DNA from 2 places in the Microbacterium sp. NPDC059771 genome. Region 2 is predicted to be linked to the other one. Evidence: riboswitches for the same ligand, from Rfam matches in the RefSeq annotation. Region 2 holds a riboswitch; the other holds the start of a gene.
The links. A riboswitch is a leader RNA that binds a small molecule or an ion and turns the genes downstream of it on or off. The one in region 2 is predicted to bind thiamine pyrophosphate.
Positions count from the first base shown of each region.

Region 1 (10,659 bases), on a different contig from region 2:
CAGCGCGACCAGCTCCGCCCACGTACGCGCGTCCTGCCCGAACGTGGGCTCGTCCAGCACGAGCAACCGGGGGCGTGTGGCGATCGCGGCCGCGACCGTGAGGCGCCGCTTCTCCCCGCCGGACAGCGTGTACGGGTTCGCGGCCGCGAGACGGTCGAGGCGCAGGCGGGAGAGGAGCTCGTCGGTGCGCGCGGCGATCTCGTCCTCGGGGAGGCCGAGCGCGCGGGGGCCGACGGCGAGCTCGTCGCGCACGGTCGTGGCGAGCAGCTGATGCTCCGGCTCCTGGAACACCATGCCGACGCGGGTGAGCAGGTCGCGCGAGCTCCACCGGATGGGCGCGGGGTCGGCGCCGTCCGCGAGCTCGGGCGCGGCGACCACTGCTCCCCCCGCGGGCGGAAGGAGTCCCGCGAGCGTGAGGCCGAGCGTCGACTTGCCGGCGCCGTTGGGCCCGGTGACCGCGACGGCCTCTCCCGCGTGGACGTCGAGGTCGATGCCCGTGGCGACCGGGCGACCCTTCACCCGGGCGACCGCGAGCCCGCGCGCCGAGAGCAGCACCTCGCGGGGGGCCGTGCGCGGCGGCGGCGGGAACGCGGGCGGATACCCGGGGACCCACACCCCGTCGTCGGCGAGCCGCTGCCCCTGAGCCCCGAGCACCTCGTGCGGGGGGCCGTCGGCGACCACGCCGCCCTCGCCGATCACGATCACGCGGGTCATGAGGGGCAGCCACACGTCGAGCCGGTGCTCCACGACCACGAGCGTGGCGGGGTGGGTGTCGAGCAGGCGCGACACCGCGTCGCGCACCTCCGCCACCCCGTGCGGGTCGAGGTTCGCGGTGGGCTCGTCGAGCAGCAGCAGTCCGGGGCGCATGGCGAGGAGTCCCGCGAGCGCGAGGCGCTGCTTCTGCCCGCCCGACAGCGCCTTGGTGGGGTGGTCGAGCGGCACGTCGAGCCCCACGGCCTCCAGGGCGGCGGTGACGCGCGGCCAGATCTCGGCGCGCGGGATGCCCAGGTTCTCGCAGCCGAAGGCGACGTCGTCGCCCACGCGTGCCAGGATCACCTGCGAGTCGGGGTCTTGCAGCACCAGTCCCGCGCGACCCCGGGTGGCGGTCGCCGCGGCGCCGTCGACGAGCAGCCGGCCCTCGCTCTCGCCCTCCTCCTCGCCGCCCAGCACACCGGCGAGCCCGTGCAGCAGCGTCGACTTGCCCGCGCCGGATGCGCCGAGCACGAGCACGCGCTCGCCCGGCTCGATGCGGAACGACACGTCGCGCAGGGCCCAGGCGAGGCGACTCGCGTGACGCCACCCCCACCCTCGGGCCTCGACGGCGGCGGGGGTGGCCTGCTCGGCCCCCATCAGACGCGGACGCGCGCCTCGCGGCCGGAGCCGAACCGGTCGAGCGCGCCGGTCGCCGCGATGCCCCTGGCCAGAACCCACGACAGCGCCCCCGCGATCACCGCGCCGGAGACGACGGTGCTGAGCAGGTAGATCGTCGTGAACGCCGGGCCGGATCCGGCGTACCAGAGCACGAGGTTGTTGATGCCGCCCGCGAGCGCGGCGCCCGCACCGGCGAGGATCGCGACGGGCAGCGACCAGCGACGGTAGAAGAACAGCAGGAAGACGAGCTCGGCGCCGAGCCCCTGCACGAGCCCGGCCTCCAGGGTGAGGAAGCCGCCCCACTGGTTGCCGATGAGCGCCGAGACGACGGCGGCGAGCAGTTCGACGTAGATCGCGGCTCCGGCCTTGCGGATGATGAGTCCGCCGAGCACGCCCGCGAACAGCCAGGGGCCGTCGAGCAGGCCCTGCAGCCCGGGGAGCAGCGGTTCGAGGAGGGCCTTGGGGCCGAGGTAGCCGACGTTCCAGGCGAGGAAGATCAGGCCGGCGGCGACACCGAGGACACTGGCGACGACGATGTCGACGATGCGCCAGCGCAGGTAGCTGCGCGGCGCGGCCGCCGTCGAGGTCTTCGCGGATGCGGACGTGGACGTGGACGTACTCATAGGAACTCCTCCCTGCGCTGGCATGACCCAGATCAGGTTCGACGGTCGAAGCGCGATTCGCTCCCTCTCAGCCCGGCTCGCCGGACTCCCGTGGTTGTGCTGACGATCCTACCCGGTCCGCCGGTTGGCGCGTCGCCGCCCCGGCGCGGCCGATTCCCGGCCGGATTCGGTACCGTAAGCGGGTGACCGCATCCGATCCCGCCGGCGAGGCGACGGGCATCGGCGGCAACGGCCCCGCTCCGACTGCTGCCCCCTCCGACGACGCCCCCACGTCCGCGCTGCGCTCGCGGGCGCGGGTGACCACCACCCCACCGACCGGGAGCGATGACGCGGGCGACGACGCCGCGCGACCCCCGGCGCGGGTTCCCGCCGCCTCCGCCGTGTCGACCTCCGGTCTCGGCGCGCTGTTCGGCGACCGTGCGCGCACCGCGACCGCGACCGATGCCTCCGCGAACGGCGTCGCCACCGGAGGCGACGCGGACGGGAGCACGGACCGCCCCGCGGCCGAGACCTCCCCCTCCGCTGATCCCGCGATCGCGTCCGTCGCGTCGGCCCCGCCCGCCGCGGACTCCGCGTCCTCGACGATCACGGCAGCGACGCCGCCGCTGACCAAGCCGCCGTTCCGCGCGAGGGTCTCGGAGCCGGCTCCCCCGGCCGAAGACGACGATGCAGCGGTCGCCCTCCTGTCCGGTACGGCCGCGCAGTGGGCGGACGACGCGACCCCGGCGACCGCGCTGACCTGGGTGGATCCGGCCGATGTCGCGGCCCACGCTCCCGCCGTCTCGCTCGATGCCGAGCCGGAGGCGCAGACCGCCGAGGGGCTGTTCCGCGGGGCCCGGTTGCGTCCGGCCATCGCGCGCCCCGGCCTGCTGGTGCCGTTGGGGGTGCTGGCCGGGCTCGTCCTGGCCTATTCGGGCACGACGCTGCTGTGGCCGCTGCACGAGGTGCCCCCGGCGGTGGAGGCGGTGCAGTTCGAGACGACGCCCGCCACGGCCGCCGAGCTCACGTGGCCTGCGGAGGGCAGCGCGGCCGTGGGGGTTGCCGGCATGACCACGTCGGCGTCGATCCCGGATGCGGTGAGCATCGCGAGCATCACGAAGGTCGTCAGCAGCCTGATGGTGCTGGATCGGATGCCGCTCGCGCCGGGTGAGCAGGGACCGGAGTTCCGTTTCACCCGCGGCGACAGCGTGCGCTACTGGGACTATCGACGCCAGGATCAGTCGGCGCTCGACGTCCCGGTCAACGGTGTGCTCACGGAGTATCAGCTGTTGCAGGGCACGCTGCTCGGCTCGGCGAACAACTACATCGATCGGCTGGCCTCGGAGATCTGGGGGTCGAACTCCGAGTTCGCCAGGGCGGCCGAGGAGTGGCTGAGCGAGCGTGGTCTGACCGGGATCACGGTGGTGACGCCGTCGGGTTTCGATGAGCGCAACGTCGCGACGCCGGAGGCGCTGATCGCGCTGGGCGAGCTGGCGATGCGCAACCCGGTGTTCGCGGAGATCGTCGGCACCGCCTCGGTCGAGCTTCCGGGCGCGGGGACGGTCGTGAACACCAACGGCATGCTGGCCGATCCGGGCGTCGTCGGCATCAAGACCGGGACCCTGGTCGGGTGGAACCTCCTCACCGCGAAGGATGTGGAGGTGGGCGACACGACCGTGCGGCTGTTCGCGGCAGTGCTGGATCAGGCCGACGACGAGTCGCGGCTCGCGGCCACCCGCGCGCTGTTCAGTCAGGCGGAGGCGGAGCTGCAGACGGAGGAACCGGCCGTCGCCGCGGGCACGGTGGTCGGTCGCGTCACCACGATGTGGGGCGAGGAGGTGGATGTGGTCACCGCGGAGGACGCGGACGTCGTGCTGTGGAACGGTGCCGCCGCGACCGCGACCGCCGCGTTCGACCTGGGCGAGCGACGAGAGGCCGACGACCGCGTGGGCACGCTGACCACCACCGGGCCGCTCGACACGGCGGACACGGCCCTCGTGCTGCGCGAAGACGTGGAGGGCCCCAGTCCCTGGTGGCGCCTGACGCACCCGCTCGATCTGCTGGGCATCACCGTCCACACCGACTGAGCCAGGCGCCGCCGTTCACCGGCCGCGCAGACGACGACGCCCCGCTCCGAGGATCCGGAGCGGGGCGTCGTGTCGTTGGTGCGGGACCGCCGAGGCGTCAGTCGCGGGGCCCCGCGCCCTCGGCGCCGTCATCGAGCAGAGCTCGTGCGGCCGCGGCCTCCGCGGCCGGGACGTTCGCCCCGACCGAGGCTCCGGCGATCGCGTCGTCGGCCTGCTCCCGTGCCGTCTCGTCGGCGGCCTCCCCCGTGACGACCACGGGCGTGGAGCCCGTGAGGGCCTCCTCCGCGTCGAGGTCGGTCGCGGCCTGCTCGAACTGCGACTGGTAAAGCCGCCAGTAGGCGCCCTGCGCGGCGATGAGCTCGTCGTGCGTGCCCTTCTCCACGATGTCGCCGTGCTCCATCACGAGGATGAGGTCGGCGTCGCGGATGGTGGACAGGCGGTGCGCGATCACGAACGACGTGCGCCCCTGGCGGAGCGCGGCCATCGCGTGCTGCAGCAGCAGCTCGGTGCGGGTGTCGACGGCCGAGGTGGCCTCATCCAGGATGAGGATCGACGGCTGGGCGACGAACGCGCGCGCGATTGTGATCAGCTGCCGCTCACCGGCCGACACGTTGGACGCATCCTCGTCGAGCACGGTGTCGTAGCCCTCGGGGAGGGCGTGCACGAACCGGTCGACGTACGTGGCCTTGGCGGCGGTGAGCACTTCCTCGTCGGTCGCGGTCGAGCGACCGTAGCGGATGTTCTCGCGGATGCTCCCGGCGAACAGCCACGGGTCCTGCAGCACCATGCCGGTGCGCGAGCGCAGGTCGTCGCGCGTGATCTGCGAGATGTCCTGACCGTCGAGCGTGATGCGCCCGCCGCTGAGCTCGTAGAACCGCATGATCAGGTTGACCAGCGTGGTCTTGCCCGCGCCGGTCGGCCCGACGATCGCGACCGTCTGGCCCGGCTCCACCCGGAACGACAGGTCGGTGATCAGCGGTCGCTCCGGCGTGTAGGAGAAGGACACGTTCTCGAACTCGATCACGCCCTTGCCGTCGCCGAGCGGCGGGGCGTCGGCCTCGTCGGGCTCCTGCTCGTCGGCGTCGAGCAGGTCGAACACCCGCTCGGCCGACGCCGTGCCGGACTGCACGACCGCTGCCATGCCGCCCAGCTCCGACAGCGGCTGCGTGAACTGCTGCGAGTACTGGATGAACGCCTGCACGTCGCCGAGGCGCAGCTGCCCGCTCGCGACCATGAGGCCGCCGAGCACCGCGATGCCGACGTAGGTGAGGCTGCCGACGAAGGTCATGGCGGGCATGATGATGCCCGACAGGAACTGCGCCTTGAAGCTCGCCTGGAACAGCTCCTCGTTCTCGGCCTTGAACTTGTCGAGCGCGTCCTGCTCCCGACCGAACACCTTCACGAGCGCGTGCCCGGAGAAGGCCTCCTCGACGCGGGCGTTGAGACGGCCGACCTTGCGCCACTGGGTGCCGAAGGCCTTCTGCGAGCGCGGGCCGATGACGCCGAAGATCACGCCCATGAGCGGCAGCGCGACCAGGGCCACCAGTGCCAGCTGCCACGAGATCGAGAACATCATCACCAGCACGCCGACCACGGTGAGCACGGCGGTCAGGGCCCCGGAGAGGGACTGCTGCATCGTCTGGGTGATGTTGTCGATGTCGTTCGTGACGCGGGAGATCAGCTCGCCGCGCTGCACCCTGTCGAAGTACGACAGCGGCAGCCGGTTGATCTTCGCCTCGACGGCCTCGCGGAGACGCCACATGGTGCGCACCATGATGACGTTGATCACGTATCCCTGCAGCCAGCTCAGGAACGCGGCCACCACGTAGATCGCGAGGACGGCGGCGATGACCCAGCGCAGAGCATCGAAGTCGATGCCGTCGCCGACCCGGAAGTCGCCGAGGGCGCCGACCTGGTTGGCGAAGTCGTCCTGTCCCGCTCCGCGCAGCGCATCGACCACCACGTCCTGCGACGTTCCGGCGGGGAACCCGGGGAAGTCGCCGTTCGGCTGGCCGAGCTGGATGGAGATGAAGCCGCGGTAGACGATGTTGGTCGCCTCGGCCAGGACCTTGGGAGCTGCGACCGTCAGCACGACGCCCAGGGCTCCGAGGATCGACACGAACACGAACCACACGGCCGAGGGCTTGAGCAGTCCGATCATGCGGGCGAAGCTCGGGCCGAAGTTGTCGGCCTTGCCCGGCGCGACGCTGTCCCAGCCGCCGCCGTTCTGCCGTGCCTGCTCCGCGAGCTCGGCCTCGTACTGCTCTTCCGCCGTGAGCTCGCGCTCCTCGGTCTGCACCGGGGCCTTCCCCCGTCCGCGCTTCGGCGCGGCGGTGCGCTTGTCGTCCTGCGCGCTCATGCGTCCACCCCCAGCTGCGACTCGACGATCTCTCGATAGGTGCCGCTGGTCTCCAGCAGCTCCTCGTGCGTGCCGACGCCCACCATCGTGCCGCCCTCGAGCACCACGATGCGGTCGGCGTCGGTGATGGTGGAGACACGCTGGGCGACCACGATCTTCGTGACGTGCGGCAGCTCGCGCCACAGCGCCTGCCGCAGTCGCGCGTCCGTGGTCAGGTCGAGCGCCGAGAAGGAGTCGTCGAACACGAGCACCTTCGGCTGGTGCACGATGGCCCGCGCGATCGCGAGGCGCTGGCGCTGGCCGCCCGACACGTTCGTGCCGCCCTGGGCGATGCGGGACTCGAGCCCGTCGGGCATCTCCTCCACGAAGTCACGCCCCTGGGCGATCTCGAGCGCGTGCCACAGCTCCTCATCGGTCGCGTCCTCCCGGCCGTAGCGCAGGTTCGACGCGACGGTGCCGGTGAAGAGGAACGGACGCTGCGGCACCAGACCGATGCTGTCCCACAGCGCCTCCACGTCGGCCTCGCGCACGTCGGTGCCGCCCACGTGCACCGAGCCGCTCGAGACGTCGAACAGACGCGGGATGAGAGAGACCAGCGTGGTCTTGCCCGCACCCGTGGAACCCACGATCGCGACCGTCTCACCCGGCTGCGCCGCGAAGCTGATGCCGGTCAGCACGGGCGCGTCGGCGCCCGGGTAGGTGAAGGCGACGTCGTCGAACGCGACCGCACCCGGCGTCGGGAACTCGGTGACGCCGTTCGCGGGGCGCGTCATGGTCGACTCGGTGTTGAGCACCTCGCCGATGCGCTCGGCCGAGACGGCGGCGCGCGGGATCATCATCGCCATGAAGCTGGCCATGATGACGCCGCCCATGATCTGGCCGATGTACTGCATGAAGGCGAACAGCGTGCCCACCTGCACGGTGCCGTTGTTGACCTCGATGCCGCCGAACCAGATCACGGCGACCACGGTCACGTTGAGGATGAGCATGAACAGCGGGAACAGCAGCACGAACAGCGAGCCGACCTTGCGGCCGACGACCATGATGTCGGTGTTGGCTCCGCGGAAGCGCTCCTCTTCGATGCGCTCGCGCACGAACGCGCGGACGACGCGCACGCCGGTGAGCTGCTCGCGCATGATGCGGTTGACGGTGTCGAGCTTGCCCTGGTAGCTGCGGAACAGCGGCACCATGCGGCCGATCACGAGCGCCGCCAGGAGCAGGAGCACGGGGACCGACACGGCGATGAGCCAGCTGAGCCCGGCGTTGGTCTGCACGGCGAAGATGATGCCGCCGATCGCGAGCAGCGGCGCGGTGACGAGCATGGTCGCGCCCATCATCGCCAGCATCTGCACCTGCTGCACGTCGTTGGTGTTGCGCGTGATGAGGGAGCCGGCGCCGAACTGCGACACCTCGCGCTCGGAGAAGCCGCTGACCTTGCCGAACACGTCGGCACGGATGTCGCGACCCGCGCCCATCGCCGCGCGCGCGGCGAAGAAGGTCGCGATCACGGAGGCGACGATCTGGCCCAGGGAGACCGCGAGCATGAACAGACCGGTGCGCCAGATGTAGGCGGTGTCGCCCTGCGCGACGCCCTTGTCGATGATGTCGGCGTTGAGGCGGGGCAGGTAGAGGGTGGCAGCCGCGCTGGCGAACTGGAAGACCAGCACGGCCACGAGGAGCCACTTATATCGGGACAGATAGCGGAGGAGGATTTTTCCCAGCACAGGCGGACTTTCTAGGAAGGAGGAGGCGGCGGATCTCCCGGCAGACGGATGCCGACCGACGACCGGCCATAGGACAGCGTGCCACGAAGCGGGGACATTCGTATCCCCCTGGGGGCGGACCTTCGCTCACAGCGAACCGCATCCCGTGCGATCAGCACTTTTCTGAACGGTGACGAAGAAGGGCCCGCCGGAAGCCTGCGCGATCGCCGCCCGCGTCAGCGAGCGGACTGCCCCTCAGAACAGCGGCGGCTGCGGCGTGTATTCGCGGGCCGGCGCACCCGCGTCCGCCGGCAGCTCGGCGAGGGTCGCCGGCTGCCACTTCGGGTTGCGGTCCTTGTCGACCAGCTGCGCGCGGATGCCCTCCACGAGGTCCGGGTGCTCGTTGACGAACCACAGCACCCGTCGGTACTCCCCCTCGAGCGCGGCGCGCAGTCCCGGCAGCTCCCGCGCCTCACGCACGGCGTCGAGCGTCACGACCAGCCCGGTCGGCGCGAGCCCCTCGAGGAGATCGGCCACGGCTGTGGCCTCTGTCGTGCCCTGCGCGTGCAGCCGCTCCAAAATCTCGGGCACGGTCGGCGCGGAGAACGCCTCGTCGATCCAGGCGCGCGATGCCGGGAGCGTCGACGGCTCCGGCGTCTCGTCGAACAGCAGCACGATCTCGCTGGGGCTCGTCGGGTCGGCGCGGTGCGCGAGCGCGTCGCGCAGGGCGTCGAGGCGGTCGGAGGGCACCACGTGGTCGGCGAACCCGAGGTACACCGCGTCGGCGGCGCTCATGGTCGCCCCGGTCAGCCCGAAGTACTCGCCGAACCGTCCCGGCGCCCGCCCGAGCAGCCACGTGCCACCGACGTCGGGAGTGAAGCCGATGCGGGTCTCCGGCATCGCGAGCTTCGACCGCTCGGTGACGATCCGGATGGCCGCGTGCCCGGCGAGCCCGATGCCGCCGCCCATCGTGATGCCGTCGGCCAGCGCCACGACCGGCTTGGGGTACTCGGCGATCATCGCGTTCATCGCGTACTCGGCGCGGAAGAACTCGGCCGACCGCTCGGGGTGACCGGACACGATCTGCTCGTGCAGGCGGCGCACATCGCCGCCCGCGCACATGCCGCGCTCGCCCTCGCCGTCGATCAGCACGATCTGCACGTCGGAGTCGTCACGCCACGCCACCAGCGCCCGGGTGATCTCGGCGATCATGTCCTCGTCGAGCGCGTTGATCGCCTCGGGGCGATTGAGGGTGAGCCGTCCGAGCGCTCCTTCCGTGCGGACGAGGACACGGGGGGCGGCAGAGGTATCGGTCACGGGTGCCAGGCTACCTTCTCACCAGGGGTGGAATTCCGCACGGAATGCGGGTTCCGGGGCGGTTTTCCGGCAGGATAGGGGGAACTGTTCATCGCGACGAGAGGTGCCGGATGCCTGAAGGACAGGTGCTCGAGTTCACGAATGTGACGAAGCGCTTCAACGAGGTGACCGCCGTCTCGGACTTCTCCGCCCGCGTCGAGCCCGGGGCCGTGACCGCCTTCCTCGGTCCCAACGGCGCCGGAAAGACCACGACTCTCCGCATCCTGCTCGGTCAGGTGCGTGCCACGTCGGGAACCGCCACGATCGGCGGCGTCGCGTATCCGGAGCTGCGCCAGCCGCTGCGCACGATCGGCTCCGTGCTGGAGGAGACGGTCTACCGCCCTCGCCGCACGGCCAGCCGGCAGCTGACCATCGCCGCGAAGGCCAACGGCATCCGCCTGTCCCGCGTCGACGAGGTCCTGTCGCTCGTGGGCCTGGAGAGCGAGGCCGATTCCCGCATCGGCGGCTTCTCCCTCGGCATGCGGCAGCGGCTGAGCGTCGCACACGCGCTGCTCGGCGACCCCGGTGCCCTGGTCTTCGACGAGCCGGCGAACGGCCTCGACCCGGAGGGCATCCGCTGGATGCGTCTGCTCATGCGCCGTCTCGCGGACGAGGGGCGCACGGTCCTGGTGTCGTCGCATGTGCTCAGCGAGATCGAGCAGGTGGCCGACCACGTGCTGGTGCTGTCGAAGGGACGGCTGGTGCTGTCCAGCGGCATCGAGACCCTGGCCGACCCGGCCGGCGGGTCTGTCATCGTGGATTCCGTGGATCGTCCCGGCCTCACGACGGCGCTGGTGGCGGCGGGCTTCGACATCGAGGTGCTGCGCTCCGGGCTGACCGTGCGCGGAGCCGACGCGAGCACGGTGGGTGCCGTGGCCGCTGAGGCCGGCATCGCCCTCAGCACCCTCGTGCAGCGCGGGCCCACGCTGGAAGACGTCTTCATCGATCTGATGCGCGGTGGTCGCTTCGGCACAGCGGCGGACACGACCGCGGCCGCTGCGGGCGGGGCGGCGCCGGGCGAGACGGCAGCGACCGATACGAACCATGAGGCGAGCGATTCCTCCGCCGACGTGGCGACAGCGGGCGCCGGTGCCGCAGCATCGGCTCTGGCTGCCGGGGGTGCGGCCGCTCTCGCGGACGACCTCACCACCGAGACCATGCCCGAGCCGACGGACGCCACG
Region 1 is NZ_JBHWHK010000002.1:56,288-66,946, reverse strand. Features, by position in the region: gene ACFV3I_RS14045 (ABC transporter ATP-binding protein) at 1-1,350, opposite strand, end outside; gene ACFV3I_RS14040 (ECF transporter S component) at 1,350-1,994, opposite strand; TPP riboswitch at 1,987-2,096, opposite strand; gene ACFV3I_RS14035 (D-alanyl-D-alanine carboxypeptidase) at 2,177-4,060, shown strand; gene ACFV3I_RS14030 (ABC transporter ATP-binding protein) at 4,158-6,419, opposite strand; gene ACFV3I_RS14025 (ABC transporter ATP-binding protein) at 6,416-8,143, opposite strand; gene ACFV3I_RS14020 (enoyl-CoA hydratase/isomerase family protein) at 8,378-9,439, opposite strand; gene ACFV3I_RS14015 (ATP-binding cassette domain-containing protein) at 9,550-10,659, shown strand, end outside.
Region 1: another riboswitch for thiamine pyrophosphate. It lies ahead of ACFV3I_RS14040 (ECF transporter S component); the one in region 2 lies ahead of thiM (hydroxyethylthiazole kinase).

Region 2 (10,659 bases):
GGCGCGCTGCTGGAGTCGGTGCGACTGGTCGACGACTACCGCGGTGAGGGCGTGTCCGAGGGAGCCAAGAGCCTGACGTTCGCGCTGCGTTTCCGCGCCGACGACCGGACGCTCACCGCTGCGGAGGCGACCGACGCCAAGCTGGCGGGTGTCGCGGTCGCGGCGGAGCGATTCGGCGCCGCACTGCGCGACTGATCGACCCCGTCGCGAAGGCCTTCCGCTCTGCCCTGAGCGGAAGGCCTTCCGCGTTTCCCCGGATGCTGCTGGCATGGGCACATGACGGATGTGCTGATCCTGGGCGGGACGGGCTGGCTCTCGGGGCGGATCGCCCACGGCTGGCTGGAGGCGGGCGCGGACGTGACCTGCCTCGCGCGCGGGGGGCGTGCCGCTCCCGACGGGGCGGCGCTGATCGTCGCCGACCGGGACGCACCGGACGCCTATGCGGAGGTCGCCCGCCGCGAGTGGGATCACGTCGTGGACGTCTCCTCACGGGCGGCACACGTCGCGGAGGCCGTCGCGGCCCTCGGCGATCGTGCGGCGCAGTGGACGTACGTGTCGTCGATGTCGGTGTACGCCGATGACATGACCGCGGGCGCCGACGAGTCCGCGCCGCGTCACGCGCCCGCGCGCGACGGCCAGGGGGAGGACGACTACGCGGCCCAGAAGGTCGCGGCGGAAGACGCCGTCGCGGCCCTCGGCGCACGCGCGCTCGTCGCGCGTCCCGGGCTGATCGTGGGCGACGGAGACCCCAGCGATCGCTTCGGCTACTGGGCCGCCGCCTTTCTCCGCGCGGCCGACGGTCCGGTGCTCCTGCCGCCCCTCGACGGGAAGACCGCGCAGGTGATCGATGTGGACGATCTGGCGGCGTTCCTCGTGACGGCGTCTCCCGGTTCTCCCGTGAATGCGATCGGCGACGCGCGTCCGCTCGGGGAGGTGCTGGACGCCGTGCGTCGTGCCGCGGGTCACGAGGGGGCGACGGTGATCGCCGACGCGGATCGGCTGGTGGCCCAGGGCGTGGAGTACTGGATGGGCCCGCATTCGCTCCCGCTCTGGTTGCCCGAGGAGATGACCGGATTCATGACGCGGTCGAACGCCGCCTATCGGGCGCGCGGCGGGGCGCTGCGTCCGCTGGCCGACACGATCGCGCGCGTGATCGACGACGAGCGCGCACGCGGCGTCGACCGGGAGCGGAGGGCGGGGCTGACCCGCGCCGAGGAGCTGCGGATCCTCGCGGCCGTCACGGAGGGACCCGCCGGAGCTCGCTAGACTGCGAGGCAGTGACACGGGGTGCCGCATCCGCGGCTGAGATCACACCCGTCGAACCTGATCTAGTTCGTACTAGCGAAGGGATGTCGCGATGAGCGATCTTCTGCGTCCTGTTTCCACCCCCGACCTCGCCGCCTCGGCGGGAAGACTGCGGGAGGCGCTGCGGCAGTCGCCTCCGTTGACGCACTGCGTCACCAACGCGGTCGTCACGGGCTTCACCGCCAACGTGCTGCTCGCCCTGGGCGCCGCGCCCGCGATGGTCGACATCGTCGGCGAGGCCGAGATGTTCGCCGGTGTGGCCTCCGGTCTGCTGATCAACCTGGGCACGCCGACGCCCGAGCAGCGCGCCGCGAGCGTGGAGGCCGTGACGGGAGCCGCGGCGTCCGGCACCCCGTGGGTGCTCGACCCGGTCGCGATCGGCGTGCTGCCGGTGCGCACGACCCTCGCGCATGAGCTCGCGGCGCGGCGTCCGACCGCGATCCGCGGCAATGCGTCCGAGATCCTCGCCCTGGCAGGCCACACGGCCGGCGGTCGCGGCGTCGACGCGACCGACGGCACCGAAGCCGCTGCCGGGGCGGCGCAGGAGCTCGCCCGCACCACGGGAGCCGTGGTGGCCGTGTCCGGGCCCGTCGACCTGATCACCGACGGCGATCGCGTCGTGCGCATCGCCAACGGCCACGAACTGCTCACGCGCGTGACGGGTGGCGGCTGTGCTCTGGGCGCCGTGATGGCGGCCTTCCTCGGAACCGCTCGGCAGACGGGAGACGATGCGCTCACGGCGGTCGCCGCGGCGACCCTCGTCTACACCGTGGCGGCCGAGCACGCCGCCCCGGTCGCCGCAGGGCCCGGCACTTTCGCTGTCGCGCTGCTGGACGCGCTCGACGCCGTGACCGCGGATGACGTCGCCGCGGGCGCCCGCGTGTCGGAGGAGACCCGATGAGTGCCGACTTCTCGCTGTATCTCGTCACCGATCCCGGGCTGTGCGGGAAGCGCGGTGTGGTCGAGACCGTGCGCCGCGCGGTCGACGGCGGCGCACGCATCGTGCAGCTGCGCGACAAGAACGCCGCGCACGAGGAGACCGTCGAGCAGCTCATCGCGCTCTCCGCCGTGATCGACGGGCGGGCGCTGCTGGTGGTCAACGATCGTCTGGACGCCGCTGTCGAGGCGCGGGCGCGCGGCGCGCGGGTCGACGGCGTGCATCTCGGCCAGGCCGATGCGTCGGTGCGGCGTGCGCGAGAGCTGCTCGGTCCGGACGCGCTCATCGGACTCACCGCGAACACCCGTGAACACCTCGATGCCGTGCGCGCACTGCCGCAGGGCACCATCGATTACCTCGGTGTCGGGGTGATCCGCCCCACGAGCACCAAACCGGACCACCCGGAGCCGCTCGGCGTCGAGGGGTTCGCGGCCTTCGCGGCCGAGAGCCCGCTCCCGTGCGTCGCGATCGGCGGGGTCGGCATCGATGACACCGAGGCGCTCCAGGCCGCAGGCGCGGCGGGGCTCGCCGTGGTCTCCGCGCTCTGCGCCGCCGCGGACCCCGCGGAGACGGCCTCCGCGTTCCGTCGTCGTTGGCGGGCGGGGGTCGTGCCGCGTGTGCTCAGCATCGCCGGCAGCGACCCGTCGGGCGGCGCCGGCATCCAGGCCGACCTGAAGGCGATCGCCGCGAACGGCGGATACGGGATGGCGGCGCTCACCGCCCTCACGGCGCAGAACACGCGGGGAGTGCGGGCGGTCCACGTTCCTCCGGCGGATTTCCTCCGCGCGCAGCTGGACGCCGTGTCCGACGACATCGTCATCGACGCCGTGAAGATCGGGATGCTCGCCGACGCCGAGGTCATCCGCACGGTGGCCGACTGGCTCGATGTGCAGCGTCCCCCGGTGGTGGTGCTCGACCCGGTCATGGTGGCGACATCGGGCGACCGTCTGCTCACCCCCGACGCGGAGCGTGAACTGCGGGGGCTGCTGACGCGCGCCACGGTGGTCACGCCGAACCTCGCCGAGCTGGGCGTGCTGGTCGGTCGCCCCGTCACCGACTGGCCGGATGCGCTCGCCGCTGCTGAGGAGCTGTCGGCCGACATCGGCGCCGCGGTGCTCGTGAAGGGCGGGCATCTCACGGGTGACGAGGCGCCGGATGCGCTTGTGGACGCGGACCGCGGCCTGCGGGACGAGTTCCCCGGAGCGCGCATCCCCACCACCAACACGCACGGCACCGGCTGTTCCCTGTCGTCGGCGCTCGCCACCCTGCTCGCCCGCGGTCTCACGCCGTCCGACGCGGTGCATGCCGCGCGCGCCTGGCTGCGAGAGTCGCTGCGGGCGGCGGGTGCGCTCGCCGTGGGGCAGGGACATGGGCCCGTCCATCATTTCGCTGGAATGTGGGACCGCGGCGACCTGGAAACCCGGCAGACGGCGGAGGAGATCGCCGGCGACTGGTGGCAGGACATCGCCGACGTGCGCGACGGGATCGACGCGCTGCCCTTCCTCCGCGGTCTCGCCGACGGCACACTCGCGCGCGAGCCGTTCCTGTTCTACCTCGCGCAGGATGCGCTGTATCTGCGCGAGTACGCGAGGGTGCTCGCGGCCGCGGCGCGGACCGCCCCCACCTCGGCGGAGCAGGCGTTCTGGGCGCACGCGGCGCACGGATCGATCGTGGGGGAGCTGGAGCTGCACGCGTCGTGGCTCACGCCCGAGCGCGGGGTGAGCGCGGAGACGTTCGCGGCGGAACCCGCGCCCGCGACCACCGCGTACCTCGACCATCTGCGATCGGTCGCGTTCGGCGGCGATCATGCCGAGCTCGTCGCCGCCGTGCTGCCGTGCTTCTGGCTGTACACCGATCTGGGCAGGCGGCTGCACGCGGGAGACTTCGGCGCGGAGGCCCGTGATCCCGATCACCCCTATGCCTCGTGGCTGTCGACCTACGCCGATCCGGCGTTCGAGGAGGCGACGGCGCAGGCCATCGCATTCGCGACCGCGGCGGCATCGCGGTCTGACGCCTCCGGACGGGAGCGCATGCGGCGCGCGTTCCGCACCTCGAGCGCACACGAGCTGGCGTTCTTCGCCGCGCCGCTGGAGGCCGCCGCCGTCGGATGACGGTGCGGATTTGCGGTGGCGACGACGGCCGCGCTACTGTCGCGACATGCCTTCGGCCGCCACCGCTCCTTCGACGCTCGCTCCGAGCGTCATCGCTGTGCGCCGACGCCGCGGCCGCCGACTCTAGGCGACCCCGCCCTCCTGCCTGCGCGTGCGCGGCGGTCGAGTGCCGGTGTCGCCGCCTTCGGCCCCGTCCCCGGTCCCGAAATCGTCGAGGACCCGACCGTTAAGGTAGAAGCATGACGTACTCCGTCGCCGTCTCCGGCGCATCGGGCTATGCAGGCGGCGAGATCCTCCGCCTCCTGGCCGCCCACCCCGACATCGAGATCCGCACCGTCACCGCGCACTCGAACGCCGGTCAACCGCTCGTCGACCACCAGCCGCACCTCCGCTCGCTCGCGCATCTCACGCTCCAGGACACGACTCCCGAGATCCTGGCGGGTCACGACATCGTGTTCCTCGCCCTCCCGCACGGTCAGTCGGGGCAGTACACCGACGCGCTCGGCGACGTCCCGCTGGTGATCGACGCGGGTGCCGACCACCGGCTCACCTCGTCGGCCGCCTGGGACGCCTTCTACGGCGGCGCGTTCCATGAGCCGTGGGCGTACGGCGTTCCCGAGCTGCCGGTCGCGGGCGGACGGCAGCGCGACGCGCTGCGCGGGGCGACGCGCATCGCGGCTCCCGGATGCAACGCCTCCACGGTCAGCCTGAGCCTCGCACCGGGTGTCGCCGCCGGAGTGATCGACCCGTCCGACATCGTGTCGGTCCTCGCCGTCGGCCCGTCCGGGGCGGGCAAGAGCCTCAAGCCGAACCTGCTCGCCAGCGAGATCCTCGGCTCGGCCAACCCCTACGCGGTCGGCGGCACCCACCGGCACATCCCGGAGATCCGGCAGGCGCTCGCTGCGGCCCGTCCGGCCGACGCCGACGCCTCGGGCGCCGATATCCGCATCTCGTTCACGCCGGTGCTCGTCCCGATGTCGCGGGGCATCCTCGCCACCTCCACCGCGCCGATCGTCGAGGGCGCGACCGACGCGGAGATCCGCGCGGCCTGGGAGAGCGCGTACGGCGAAGAGACCTTCGTGCAGCTGCTGCCGGAGGGCAGCTTCCCCCGCACCGCCGACGTCCTGGGCGCCAACACCGCCCTGATCGGCCTGGCGATCGACCGCTCCGCCAACCGGGTCACCGTCGTCACCGCCGTCGACAACCTCGTCAAGGGCACGGCCGGTGCCGCCATCCAGTCCATGAACATCGCGCTGGGGCTCCCCGAGGCCCGTGCCCTCTCGATCAACGGAGTCGCCCCGTGAGCGTTACCGCACCCGCAGGATTCGAAGCTGCCGGGGTCGCCGTCGGCCTCAAGTCCACTGGCAAGCCCGACGTCGCCGTGGTCGTGAACCGGGGTCCGCGCAAGGTCGGAGCCGCGGTGTTCACCAGCAACCGCGCCAAGGCGAACCCCATCATCTGGTCGCAGCAGGCCGTGGCCGACCGGGTGGTCGAGGCCGTGGTGCTCAACTCGGGCGGGGCGAACTGCTTCACCGGCAGCTTCGGCTTCCAGACCACGCACCAGACCGCCGAGACGGCCGCCGAGTTGCTGGGCATCAGCGCGGGCGACGTGCTCGTCTGCTCGACGGGCCTGATCGGCACGGGTGACGAGGCCTTCCGCGCCAAGGTGCTCGAGGGCACGGCGCAGGCCATCGCCGAGCTCAGCGCCGACGGGGGAGAGAGCGCCGCACACGCCATCATGACCACCGACACGGTCGCGAAGACCGCTGTCGTGTCGCGCGACGGCTGGACGATCGGCGGCATGGCGAAGGGCGCGGGCATGCTCGCCCCGGGCCTGGCGACCATGCTCGTGGTGCTCACGACCGACGCGGTGCTGGAGCCGCTGCAGGCCGATGAGGCGCTGCGCCGTGCGACGGGACAGACCTTCGACCGGCTCGACTCGGACGGGTGCATGTCGACCAACGACCAGGTCACGCTGCTGGCCAACGGGGCCTCCGAGGTCGTGCCCGACCTCGACGACTTCGCCGAGGCGCTCACCGCGCTCTGCCAGGAGCTCGCGGTGAAGCTGCAGGGCGATGCGGAGGGGGCGAGCCACGACATCACGATCGAGGTGCGTCACGCCGTCACCGAGCAGGAGGCCGTCGAGGTGGGCCGTTCGGTCGCGCGCAACAACCTCTTCAAGGCCGCGATCTTCGGCAACGACCCCAACTGGGGGCGGGTGCTCGCGGCGATCGGCACCACCAACGCGCAGTTCGACCCGTACGACGTGGACGTGTGGATGAACGGGGTCCGGGTGTGCACGGCGGGCGGCCCCGACCGTCCGCGCGAGGAGGTCGACCTCACGCCGCGCGCCACCCACCTGCTGATCGACCTCAAGGTCGGCGAGGCCACCGCGACGGTGCTCACGAACGACCTGACCCACGACTACGTGCACGAGAACAGCGCCTACGCCTCATGACCGACATCCAGGACACCACGCCCGACGTCGCCGCGCAGAAGGCGACCACGCTGATCGAGTCGCTGCCGTGGCTGAAGACCTTCCGCGACCAGATCGTCGTGGTCAAGTACGGCGGCAACGCCATGGTCTCGGACGAGCTGCAGGAGGCCTTCGCGCAGGACATCGCCTACCTCCGCTACGTCGGCGTGCAGCCCGTGGTCGTGCACGGCGGCGGGCCGCAGATCTCCGACATGCTGCAGCGGCTGGAGATCCCGAGCGAGTTCAAGGGCGGATACCGCGTCACCAACACCGAGGCGATCAGTGTCGTGCGCATGGTGCTCACCGGGCAGGTGAACCCGCAGCTCGTGGCGAAGATCAACTCGCACGGGCCGATCGCCACGGGGCTCAGCGGAGAGGACGCCGGTCTGTTCGGCGGGCGTCGCCGCGGCGTGGTCGTCGACGGCGAGGAGATCGACCTCGGCCGGGTCGGCGACGTGGTGCAGGTCGACCCGACCGCGGTGCTCGACCACCTCGCGGCCGGTCGCATCCCGGTCATCTCGAGCATCGCGCCCGACCTCGACCACCCCGGCCAGTCGCTGAACGTGAACGCGGATGCGGCCGCCGCGGCACTCGCCGTGGCGCTCGGGGCGCGCAAGCTGGTGATCCTCACCGACGTGCCGGGGTTGTACGCCGACTGGCCCAACCGCGACTCGCTCGTGTCGCACCTCACCTCGGATGCGCTGATCGAGATGCTGCCGCGCCTGGAGTCGGGCATGATCCCGAAGATGCGGGCGTGCCTGGACGCGGTCGAGGGCGGCGTGGACGCCGCGGCGATCATCGACGGACGGGTACCGCACTCGGTGCTCGTCGAACTGTTCACCAGCAAGGGAATCGGGACCGAAGTGGTCCTGGGAGAGAAAGGGGCGACGGCATGACCGTCTGGCAGGACGACGCGGCACGTGATCTCGTGCTCAACGCGGGGGAGCGGCTGGCGCTGCTGACCCGTGGAGAGGGCTCGTACCTGTGGGATGCCGACGGCCGACGCTACCTCGACTTCCTCGCCGGCATCGCCGTGACCTCGCTCGGTCACGCGCACCCGGTCTTCGTCGACGCGGTCGCCACGCAGGCGGCCACGCTCGCGCACGTCTCGAACTACTTCGCGACGCCGCCGCAGCTCGCGCTCGCCGCACGGCTCAAGCGTCTCGCGGGTGCCGGCATCGACGGGCGCGTGTTCTTCTCCAACTCGGGGGCCGAGGCCAACGAGGCGGCGTTCAAGCTCGCGCGCCTGCATGGTGGAGCGGAGCGCCCGCGCATCCTCGCGCTGGAGAACGGGTTCCACGGTCGCACCATGGGGTCCCTCGCGCTGACGGCGAAGGAGTCGATGCGCGCGCCGTTCGCGCCGATGCCGGGCGGGGTGAAGCACATCCCGGCCACCGTCGAGGCGTTGGAGGCCGCGATGGACGACCGGGTCGCGGCCGTCATCGTCGAGCCCATCCAGGGCGAGGCCGGTGTCGTCGAGCTGCCGGAGGGCTACCTCGCGGCGGCGCGCTCGCTCACGCTCGCGCACGGGGCTCTGCTGATCGTCGACGAGATCCAGACCGGTGCCGGCCGCACGGGCGAGTGGTTCGGCTTCAGTCACGACGGCGTCACGCCCGACGCGATCACGCTCGCCAAGGGCATCGGCGGCGGGTTCCCGATCGGGGCCCTGGTCACGTACGGTGCCGCGAGCGCCCTGTTCACTCCCGGTTCCCACGGCTCCACGTTCGGCGGCAACCCGCTCGCGACCGCCGTGGCCGACGCGGTGCTGGCCGAGATCGAACGCGCGGATCTGGTCGGCAATGCGGCCCGCCGTGGCGCCGAGCTGCGCGAGATCATCCTGGGCATCGACTCGCCGCTCCTCGCGGGTGTCCGCGGCCGTGGCCTCCTCGTCGGCGTCGCGCTCACCGAGCCGGTCGCCGGAGCCGTGGTCGCGGCAGCCCAGGAGCGCGGTCTGATCGTGAACGCCGCGAACCCCGAGACCGTGCGCATCGCGCCCGCCCTCACGATCGGCGACGCCGAGCTGGCTGAGTTCCGCGAGCTGTTCGCGGCGAGCCTCGCCGACGTCCACTCCTCCGCCCCCGGAAAGGTACCCGCATGACCCGCCACCTGCTGCGCGACGACGACCTCACGCCCGCCGAGCAGGCGGAGATCCTCGACCTCGCCCTCGAGCTCAAGAAGGACCGCTGGGCCGACAAGAGCCTCGCGGGCCCGCAGACCGTCGCCGTGATCTTCGACAAGTCGTCCACCCGCACCCGGGTGTCGTTCGCGGTGGGCATCGCGGATCTGGGCGGCAGCCCGCTGATCATCTCGACCGCGAGCAGCCAGCTGGGCGGCAAGGAGACGCCGTCCGACACCGCACGGGTGCTGGAGCGCCAGGTCGCCGCGATCGTGTGGCGCACGTACGCGCAGGCGGGACTCGAGGAGATGGCGGAGGGCACCCGCGTTCCGGTCATCAACGCCCTGTCCGACGACTTCCACCCCTGTCAGCTCCTCGCCGACCTGCTGACCATCCGCGAGCACAAGGGCGACCTGAAGGGACTGACCCTGACGTTCTTCGGTGACGGGCAGAGCAACATGGCCCACTCCTACGCGCTCGCCGGGGTCACGGCGGGCATGCACGTGCGGATCGCCTCGCCCGAGGACTACGCGCCGCGCGCCGATGTGATCGAGGCCGCCGACCGCCGTGCGGCGGAGACCGGCGGCTCCATCACCCTGTTCACCGACCCGGTCGAGGCGGCGGCGGGTGCCGACGTCGTGGTGACCGACACCTGGGTGTCGATGGGCAAGGAAGAGGAGAAGATCGCACGCATCCGCGATCTGGGCGGTTACAAGGTGACGCCGGAGACCATGCAGCTCGCCGACGACGAGGCGATCTTCATCCACTGCCTGCCCGCTGATCGTGGCTACGAGGTGGACTCGTCGGTGATCGACGGGCCGCAGAGCGTGGTGTGGGACGAGGCGGAGAACCGCCTGCACGCGCAGAAGGCGCTGCTGGTGTGGCTGCTCGGCAAGAAGGACGCGTGATGACCGGACAGACGCACGAGGGCACGAACGAGGGCGCGCTGTGGGGCGCCCGCTTCGCCACGGGCCCCTCGCCCGAGCTGGTGGAGCTCAGCCGCTCGACCCACTTCGACTGGATCCTGGCGCCGTACGACATCGCGGGTTCGCACGCGCACGCCACGGCGCTCGCCGCGGCCGGGTATCTGGAGCCGGACGAGGCCCAGCGCATGCACGACGGGCTGGACGCGGTGGCTCGCAGGGTCGCCGACGGCACGCTGCTGCCCGTCCCGACCGATGAGGACGTGCACGGTGCGCTGGAGCAGGCGCTGATCGCGGAGCTCGGGCCGGAACTGGGCGGTCGGCTGCGCGCCGGACGCAGCCGGAACGACCAGATCGCCACCCTCGTCCGGATGTACCTGATCGATCACGCCCGGGTGATCGCGCGTGACCTGCTGCGGGTGATCGATGCCCTGGTGGCGCAGGCCGAGGCTCACCCCGAGGCGATCCTTCCCGGCCGCACGCACCTGCAGCACGCCCAGCCCGTGCTCCTCGCGCACCACCTCCAGGCGCACGCGTGGCCGCTCGTGCGCGAGCTGGAGCGCCTGGTCGATTGGCGTCGTCGCGCGGGCGTCTCGCCCTACGGCGGGGGAGCGCTCGCCGGCTCGACGCTGGGGCTGAACCCCGCTCTCGTCGCGACCGAGCTGGGCCTCGATCGCCCGGCCGAGAACTCGCTCGACGGCACGGCCGCGCGCGATGTGGTGGCCGAGTTCGCGTTCATCGCGGCGATGACGGGCGTCGATCTGTCGCGCCTGTCGGAGGAGATCATCCTC
Region 2 is NZ_JBHWHK010000003.1:230,882-241,540, forward strand. Features, by position in the region: gene pheT (phenylalanine--tRNA ligase subunit beta) at 1-195, shown strand, start outside; gene ACFV3I_RS18450 (NAD-dependent epimerase/dehydratase family protein) at 277-1,266, shown strand; TPP riboswitch at 1,274-1,367, shown strand; gene thiM (hydroxyethylthiazole kinase) at 1,358-2,206, shown strand; gene ACFV3I_RS18460 (bifunctional hydroxymethylpyrimidine kinase/phosphomethylpyrimidine kinase) at 2,203-4,353, shown strand; gene argC (N-acetyl-gamma-glutamyl-phosphate reductase) at 4,593-5,657, shown strand; gene argJ (bifunctional glutamate N-acetyltransferase/amino-acid acetyltransferase ArgJ) at 5,654-6,811, shown strand; gene argB (acetylglutamate kinase) at 6,808-7,725, shown strand; gene ACFV3I_RS18480 (acetylornithine transaminase) at 7,722-8,927, shown strand; gene argF (ornithine carbamoyltransferase) at 8,924-9,853, shown strand; gene argH (argininosuccinate lyase) at 9,853-10,659, shown strand, end outside.